One region of the Blastococcus sp. Marseille-P5729 genome, then DNA from elsewhere that is predicted to be linked to it. Evidence: riboswitches for the same ligand, from Rfam matches in the RefSeq annotation. Region 1 holds a riboswitch; the other holds the start of a gene.

Evidence for each region. Region 1 has a riboswitch for S-adenosylmethionine ahead of metB (cystathionine gamma-synthase). Riboswitches for the same ligand answer to the same signal wherever they lie in the genome.
Region 2: another riboswitch for S-adenosylmethionine. It lies ahead of DAA40_RS06240 (DUF4242 domain-containing protein); the one in region 1 lies ahead of metB (cystathionine gamma-synthase).

The regions. Positions count from the first base shown of each region.
Region 1 is NZ_OMPO01000004.1:72,766-76,948, reverse strand. It holds gene rpsB (30S ribosomal protein S2) at 1-282, opposite strand, end outside; gene DAA40_RS15595 (murein hydrolase activator EnvC) at 667-1,170, shown strand; SAM riboswitch class I at 1,184-1,304, shown strand; gene metB (cystathionine gamma-synthase) at 1,383-2,558, shown strand; gene DAA40_RS15585 (tyrosine recombinase XerC) at 2,555-3,469, opposite strand; gene dprA (DNA-processing protein DprA) at 3,557-4,183, opposite strand, start outside.
Region 2 is NZ_OMPO01000001.1:1,257,398-1,261,580, reverse strand. It holds gene DAA40_RS06250 (acyl-CoA dehydrogenase family protein) at 1-50, opposite strand, end outside; gene DAA40_RS06245 (acyl-CoA dehydrogenase family protein) at 86-1,279, opposite strand; SAM riboswitch class IV at 1,456-1,571, shown strand; gene DAA40_RS06240 (DUF4242 domain-containing protein) at 1,985-2,545, shown strand; gene DAA40_RS06235 (acyl-CoA dehydrogenase family protein) at 2,551-3,636, shown strand; gene DAA40_RS06230 (ABC transporter ATP-binding protein) at 3,609-4,183, shown strand, end outside.

The DNA of each region.
Region 1 (4,183 bases):
GTGGTTCACGTACGGCATGTTGACGCGGGTGGCCTCCTTGGAGATCGCCTCCTGGGCCTGGCGCTTGGTGCCCACGAACAGCACGGTGCCGCCGTGCGCGACGGTCTCCTTGACGAACTCGAAGGACTTGTCGATGTATGACAGGGTCTGCTGCAGGTCGATGATGTAGATGCCGTTGCGCTCGGTCAGGATGAAGCGCTTCATCTTCGGGTTCCAGCGGCGGGTCTGGTGTCCGAAGTGCACGCCCGAGTCGAGCAGCTGACGCATGGTGACGACGGCCATTGCCGTTCTCCTTCTTCTGACCGTCTCGGCCAAGCACGCCGGACGGTCCTTTTCTATGGTTGTCGGCCCGGCCGGGTTCGGCAGGGCCCCTGGCGCCCCGACTCCACCGGCTCTCGCCGGACCGTAGCTGAGTCGACCCGTGAACGGGTCTGGACGCGCGAAGTCGGCTCGCCGGTCTGCCCCGCACGAACCGCTGGCAAGAATCATACGGGATCGGCCGCGCGTAGGTTCTGCGGGGCAGCGGAGGCGGGCGGGCCGCCGGTCGGTAGCACACCCCGAGGTGGAAAGACGCGGCACGCCGCTCGCCGTCCACACTCCCGTGGATCGTCCACAGCCCAGGCCGGGCCGCGCGACGGCGCGACCGGTACAGCGTTGGATCGCGCCATGACCCGAACCCACCCACTGCGTCGCGCCGCGATCACCCTGCTGATGGCGCTCCTATCGATCGCCGCGCTGGTCGAACGGGCGGACGCGGCGTCCTCGCGCTACGACTGGCCGCTGGCCGGGAACCCGACGGTCTCGAGGGAGTTCGATCCGCCCGACAAGCCGTGGCTCCCGGGACACCGCGGAGTCGACCTTGCGGTGTCGCCCGGCGCCACGGTCCTCGCTGCGGGGGACGGCGTCGTCGCGTTCGCGGGAGAGGTCGCGGGCAAACCGGTCGTGTCCATCGACCACCCCGACGGCATCCGCACGACGTACGAGCCGGTGGTGGCCTCCGTGAGCGCGGGCGCCCCCGTGACGCGAGAACAGCCGATTGGCGTCCTGCAGGCCGCGCATCCTGAGTGCGCAGCGGCGGCGTGCCTGCACTGGGGAGCCCGTCGCGGCGAGCGGTACCTCGACCCGCTGAGCCTGCTGCGACCACGTCGCGTCCGGCTGCTGCCGCTGTAGTAGGGTGTTCCCACAACCATCACGACCGGCTGAGGGACAGGCCCGCTGACGCCGGGGCAACCACCTTCGACACGCAAGATCGAAGGCCGGTGCCAAGTCCTGCGGTAGCCCTCGGGCTGACCGGCAGATGGGTTGCGCCAGGCCGCGGCCGGCGCGATTGCACCTGGTCGATCCGCATGGCGTCGTGCCCTTCGACCGAGAGGTGCCACACCATGACTCAGCAGCACTCCCCCGTGACCCGCGCCGTCCGCGCCGGGCTGGAGTCCGACACCCAGCACGGGGCCGTCGTCCCGCCCCTGCACCTGTCGAGCAACTTCACCTTCGCCAGGTTCGGCGAGCCCCGCCAGTACGACTACACGCGCAGCGGCAACCCGACCCGAGACCAGCTGGGCGGCGCGATCAGCGATCTGGAGGGCGGGGCCGGCGGGATCATCACCGCCACCGGCATGGGGGCCATCACGGTCGTCCTGCACGCGCTGCTCTCCCCCGGCCAGCGGATCCTCGCCCCGCATGACTGCTACGGCGGCACCTGGCGGCTGCTGGACTCGCTCGGCGAGAAGGGCGCTTTCGACGTGGACCTCGTGGACTTCACCGATCCCCGCGCCCTGGACGCGGCGCTCACGGCGCAGCCCGCGCCGAGCGTGGTGTGGATCGAGACGCCGTCCAACCCCCTGTTGCGGATCACCGACGTGGCCGACGTCGCGCGGCGCGCGCACGAGGTGGGCGCCACCGTCGTCGCCGACAACACCTTCCTGTCACCGGTGCTGCAGCGCCCGATCGAGCTGGGCTGCGATGTGGTCGTCCACTCGACTACCAAGTACCTCAACGGGCACAGCGACGTGGTCGGCGGCGCCATCGTCTCGGCGACGCCCGAGCTGCATGAGCAGATGGCCTACTGGTCGAACACGATCGGCATCACGGGCAGCCCGTTCGACTCCTTCCTGACGCTGCGTGGACTTCGTACGCTCGCCCCCCGGATGCGGGCGCACCAGGACGGCGCGGCAGCCGTTGTCGACGCGCTTTGTGCGCACCGGGCGGTCGCGCAGGTGAACTACCCGGGGCTGCCGAGCCATCCGGGTCACGAGATCGCGGCGCGGCAGCAGGATGGATACGGCGCCATGCTGTCGTTCGAGCTCGCCGGCGGCACGTCCGCGGTGCGGGCGTTCCTGGACGGCCTCGCGCTGTTCAGCCTCGCCGAGTCGCTGGGTGGCGTGGAGTCACTCGTGGCGCACCCGGCGACCATGACGCATGCCTCGATGACCGCGGAGGCCCGCGCGGTCGCCGGGATCAGCGACGGGCTGCTCCGGCTCTCGGTGGGTATCGAGGATCCGGCGGATCTGGTCGCGGATCTGACCGCCGCTCTCGATCGGGCGGCCGCGATCGGCTAGGCGCGCGGGTGGGCCTGGTTGAACGCGGCACGCAGCCGCTCGACCGAGACGTGCGTGTAGATCTGGGTGGTGGCCAGCGAGGCGTGTCCCAGCAGCTCCTGCACCGAGCGCAAGTCCGCGCCGCCCTCGAGCAGATGCGTCGCCGCGCTGTGCCGCAGGCCGTGCGGACCGATGTCCGGGGCTCCGTCAACGGCGCTCGCGGCCCGATGCACGATCCGGCGGACCTCCCGCTGGTCGATCCGGCCGCCTCGGACGCCGAGGAACAAGGCGGTCGTCGTCCGGCTGGAGACCAGGCCCGGCCGGCCCTGGCGTAGGTAGCCCTCGAGCGCCGCGCGGGCCGGCGACCCGATCGGCACGCTGCGCTCCTTGTCACCCTTGCCGAGCACGCGCAGCAGCACCCGGGCCGCGTCGTAGCTGTCGAGGTCCAGCCCGACCAGCTCGCTGACCCGGATCCCCCCGGCGTACAGCAGCTCGAGCATCGCGCGGTCGCGCAGCGCCACGGGATCATCGCCCTCGATCGAGTCGACCAAGCCGGCGGCCTGCTCCTGGCTGAGCACCTCCGGCAATGCGCGGCGCGCGGAAGGTGAGGCCAGCCGGGGCCCGGGATCGGCGTCTATCAGACCCTTGGCCGCCGCCCACGAGGTGAACGACCGGGCGCTCGCCGCCCGGCGGGCCAGAGTGCTGCGGGAGGCACCCATGGTGCGCGATTTGGCCAGCCAGGAGCGCAGCACACCTAGGTCGAGTGCGCTCACGGACTCGCCCGACATGCGCACCAGATGATCAAGCAGGCCGCGGACGTCCGAGATGTAGGCCTTGACGGTGTGCGCGGACACCGCACGCTCGAGCGTCAGGCTCCGCTCGTACTGGCCCAGCACGCGGGCCAGATCGTCCGGAAGGTCGAACTCGTCCACTCGCCTACCGTGACCAGCGGTCCCGGCCGCGTCCAAACCGACGCGCCGCCAGCGTCCTGGATCGTTATGTACCGAGCTGGTTAATCCCTAACTGCGGGGGATGAGCCGCCATCGCCCGTCATGCTGCTCGATGAGGCCCATCATCTCGAGCACGATCAGCCCGCGTAGCGCCTCGGAGGCGGAGGTCGCGGCCACGCCGGCGATGGAGTCGGCTGGTACCGCGCGGCGCGCGGGGACTGCATCGAGCAGCCGTTTCAGCCCCGGATCGAGGTCATCACCTACACGGTCGGGCGCGCGCTCGAGCGGCGCGAGGTCGACGCCCGCTGCCCCGACGGCGTCCAGCACGTGCGCGGTGCTGCCGACTGCGATCACCGACTCCTCCCGCAGCATCTGCAGACAGCCGGCCGAGGCGGCCGAGGTAACGGGCCCTGGGACCACCATGACTGCCTTGCCCATCTCTCGAGCGCGAGCAGCCGTCGACCGCGCACCGCTGCGCAGCGCGGCCTCGACCACCACGGTGCCGGTCGAGAGCCCGGCGATGAGCCGGTTGCGGATCAGAAAGCGCTGCTTCATCGGCGCGGCCCCGGGCGGGAACTCGCTGATCAACGCGTGGCGCCGCGCGATCTCGTCGAGCAGGTGCGCGTTTCCCTTCGGGTAGACCCGGTCCACTCCCCCGGCCAGCACCGCGACCGTGACGCCGTTCGCGGCCAGGGC
Region 2 (4,183 bases), on a different contig from region 1:
CCGACCGTCGAGGCGAGCTCGCGCTGCTCATCAGTGAGTTCGAGATCCACTTTGAATACTCCTAGTGTCTGTGTCGTCGGTCGGCTCAGAGGCCGAGAATGGCCTTGGAGATGATGCCGCGCTGCACCTCGGACGAACCGCCGTAGATGGTGACCTTGCGGTAGTTGAAGTAGGTCGGCAGCGCGTCGACGGCGCCCTGCGGAACCGGCGAGAAGCCCTCCGGAGTGTCGTAGTCGTCGCGGAAGTACAGCCCATCCGGGCCGAGAACGTCGACGAGCAGCTCGGTGATCTCCTGCTGCAGCTTCGAGCCGACGAGCTTGAGCACCGACGAACGCGGATCGGGCTTGCCCGAGCCGGCAGTCTGCGTCGACAGGATGCGCATCTGGGTCATCTCCAGCGCCTGCAGCTCGACCTCGACCTTGGTCAGGCGCGCCGCGAACAACGGATCCTCGAGGAGGGTGCCCTTCTTGGTACGGGTGTTGCGAGCGAACTCCTTCAGGCGGGCGATGCGGGTCTTGGAGACGCCGACCCGCGCAATGCCCGTGCGCTCGTTGCCCAGGAGGAACTTCGCATAGGTCCAGCCCATGTTCTCCTCGCCGACGAGATTCTCGACGGGGACCTCGACGTTGTCGAAGAACACCTCGTTGACCTCGTGACCGCCGTCGATCAACTGGATCGGGCGGACCGTCACCCCAGGGGACTTCATATCGATCAGCAGGAACGAGATGCCCTGTTGCTTCTTCACCTCGGGGTTGGTGCGCACGAGCATGAAGATCCAGTCGCCGTACTGGCCGAGCGTGGTCCAGGTCTTCTGGCCGTTGACGATGTAGTGGTCACCGTCGCGGACCGCGGTCGTCTTCAGCGAAGCGAGGTCCGAACCGGCGTCCGGCTCGGAGAAGCCCTGCGACCACCAGATGTCCAGGTTCGCGGTCTTCGGCAGGAAGCGCTCCTTGATCTCCTGCGAGCCGAAGGTCGCGATGACCGGGCCGACCATCGAGGTGTTGAAGGCGAGCGGGGCAGGGACGTTGGCCAGCTCCATCTCCTGCAGCCAGATGTGCCGCTGCACGGGGGTCCAGTCCTGACCGCCCCACTCGACCGGCCAGTTGGGGACCGCATAGCCGTGCTTGTTCAGGATCTGCTGGGTGGTGACGATCGGTTCCTTGCTGTCGATCTCACCCCGGGCGTTCATCTCACGGATCTCCTTGGGGATCTCCGTGCGATAGAACTCGCGCATCTGCTCGGCGAACTCGCGCTCTTCCTTGCTGTACAGCTGGTCCATGGATTGGCTCCTGAGTCTGGACGTCGTCCTGGTTGTGGGGCGCCCGCCGACGAGGGGCCGATCGTGCGCGCTCCTGACCGAATCGTATTCGGTTTGATCGCTGCCGTCGCCCCCGGGTGAGCCAATCCACGCCTGGCCACGTTGCGGGCGGCGACGTTGTGAGTACTATTGCTGCGGGTCAAGAGCTCCAGCGTCAAGCCCCGGCTCGCTGGACGGCAACCCTCGCGATGCGGTGGGGTGCCCCGGGTGACGACCTGGTCGGGCACGATGACGTGCCCGGCAAGCGCAGCGCCCGCGAGGGCAGAAGGAGTCAGACGTGGCGACGACGTTCTACGCCGTACGACGCTTCACCATTGACTACGGCCGGCTCCGCACCACCTGTTCCTGACCCGCGCGTCTGACGGTCCCGGCAGTCGCTCTACGTCCGCTCGACGTCCGTCGATCGCAGGCTGAGCCGCTGCACGTTCGTCGACGCTGGCCGTAGGCCGGTAGGGACGGCGGTGTTCGTCGGCGTTCGGCCCGCGCCCCGTCGAGGACCTGCGCGGCACCGCCCGTGGTTCCGTCAACTGGCACCCGGCGGCGTCTCCGCGCGCCAGCGGGGCTGGTCCCGACGACCGTCCGGAATCCCGCCGCGCACCAACTCGCACCCCTGTTAGACAACCGGCGTACGCCGGTCATCACCGCACCCCTGAAATGGAGGAACGCATGTCCGAATCCGTTCTTGCCCTCGTCGAGATCGTCCCCGCCACCGCGTCGAAGGACGCTGCCGCCGCGCTCATCGAGCAGGCGTCAACCCGTGCCGCCGCCGCCGGAGCCGAGCTGATCGAGGCCGAGGTCACCGCCCCGGCCGACCGCGTCTTCCTGGTCTTCGAGACCGCCGACCTCACCGCTCTCGGCAGCGCCGTCCTCGGCCTGGACGACGTCACCGAGGTCGAAGGGCCCGATCAGGTGCGCCTGGTCGGTGCTGATCTCGAGGACATCAAGGCCGCCCGCCCCGAGGCCGGGTACCTGGTCGAGTGGGACATCCCGGCGCACATCGACATGGACACCTACCTCAGCCGCAAGAAGGAGAAGTCCCCGCTGTACGCCGAGATCCCCGAGGTCTCCTTCCTGCGCACCTACGTTCGCGAAGACGTCGCCAAGTGCCTGTGCCTCTACAATGCCCCCGACGAGGACGCCGTCGTCCGGGCGCGGGAGATCGTCTCGACCCCGATCGACCGGCTGCACGCCCTCGACGTCGCTCCGGTCCCCGGGGGTGCCGGATGAGCGCCGTGACGACGCAGTCCGACATCGGGCTCGTCCGCGCCGCCGCCGATGACCTGCGCGCCCGCGTGGCGGAGTCGGTACGGGCGATCGACTCCGGGGCGACGTCGACGACCGATCTGCTGCGCGAGCTCGGTGAGCGTCACCTGCTCGACCTCGGTGTCGACACGGTCGGCGACCCGCATGAGGCCGCATCGCAAATCGACGGGAGTTCCGAGCTGATCGCGCTCCTGGCCGAGGAGTGCATGAGCAGCGCGTTCAGCCTGTGGGCGCACCGCATGGTGCTGGACTACTTCGCCCGCGGCAACCGCACCGCACTGAACTCCGAGACCTGGACGCTGCTGCGCCGCGGTGAGCGCATCGGCTCGACCGCCATGGCATCGGGCATGAAGGCGCTGGCGGGAATCGAGCCGCTCGGCATCACCGGCCACGTCGAAGGCGACGAGCTGGTCATCGACGGGCAGATCCGCTGGGCATCGAACCTGGTGGACGGCGCGGTCGTGGTGATCCCCGTCGTGCTCGATGACGAACGGCGCATCATCACGTGGTTCCGGGTGGGCGCCCCTGGCGTCACGGTCAACTACGTCGACGGCCTGCTCGCGCTCAACGCAACCGCATCGGCGTCCGTCCGCCTGGAGGGCGCGCGGATCCCGTTGGACGCCGTGCTCAGCTGGGACTTCACCGCCACGGCACGCGCCTTCCGGCCGACCTTCTTGACGCTGCAGTCCGCCTTCTGCATCGGGATCGCGCGACGCGCGCTGACCGAGTCCGAGGCGCTGGTGACCCGCGCGGGCAACGAGGGGCTGCAACAGCGCTACCTCGACGCCCGTTCTGCCCTCGATGAGGTCGCGGACCGCTGGACTCGGCTCGGGTCTGACCTGTCGGCGAGCCCGTTGGTCGAGTTCGTCCGGCTGCGCCTGGACGCCAGCCTGATCGCCGGTGAGGCAACCCGCCTGGAGGCGGCCCTCGCCGGTGGCCGCGGCTATGTCGCCTCGAGCGGGACCGCACGCCGGTTCCGCGAGGCGGCCTTCCTGCCCGTGCAGTCTCCGTCGGAAGGACAGCTCCGATGGGAGCTCACGTCGCTCGCCTCGTAGGGGTCGAGGTCCGTCTCGGCGGTGAGAAGGTGCTGGACGGCGTCGACCTGACGGTCGAGCGTGGCCGGCAGGTCGCGGTTCTAGGCCGCAGTGGCGCCGGCAAGTCGACGCTGCTGCGGGTGCTGGACGGTGAGATCACGCCGAGCGAGGGCATTGTCGAGCTCACCGCTTCCTCGGGAGAGCAACGACAGGCCGTCGTGTACCAGCAAGCCTTGCTGCTGGACTGGTTGACGGTCCGGGAGAACGTCGCGCTGGGTCTTGGTTTCCAGCGAAACCGGGGAATCGAGCCCGGCCGAATCGACATGCTCCTCGAGCTCCTGGAAATCGCCCACCTCGCCGATCGCTATCCGGACCAGCTTTCCGGCGGCCAGGCGCAGCGGGTCTCGCTGGGGCGGGCGCTCGCCGTCCGGCCGGAGCTGTTGCTGCTTGACGAGCCCTTCAGCGCGCTCGATCCCGCGACTCGCGGGACCCTGCAGGGCTGGCTACGCGAGGAGACGAGACGCGAGGGGCTGACCTCCGTGCTGGTCACCCACGACATCGACGAGGC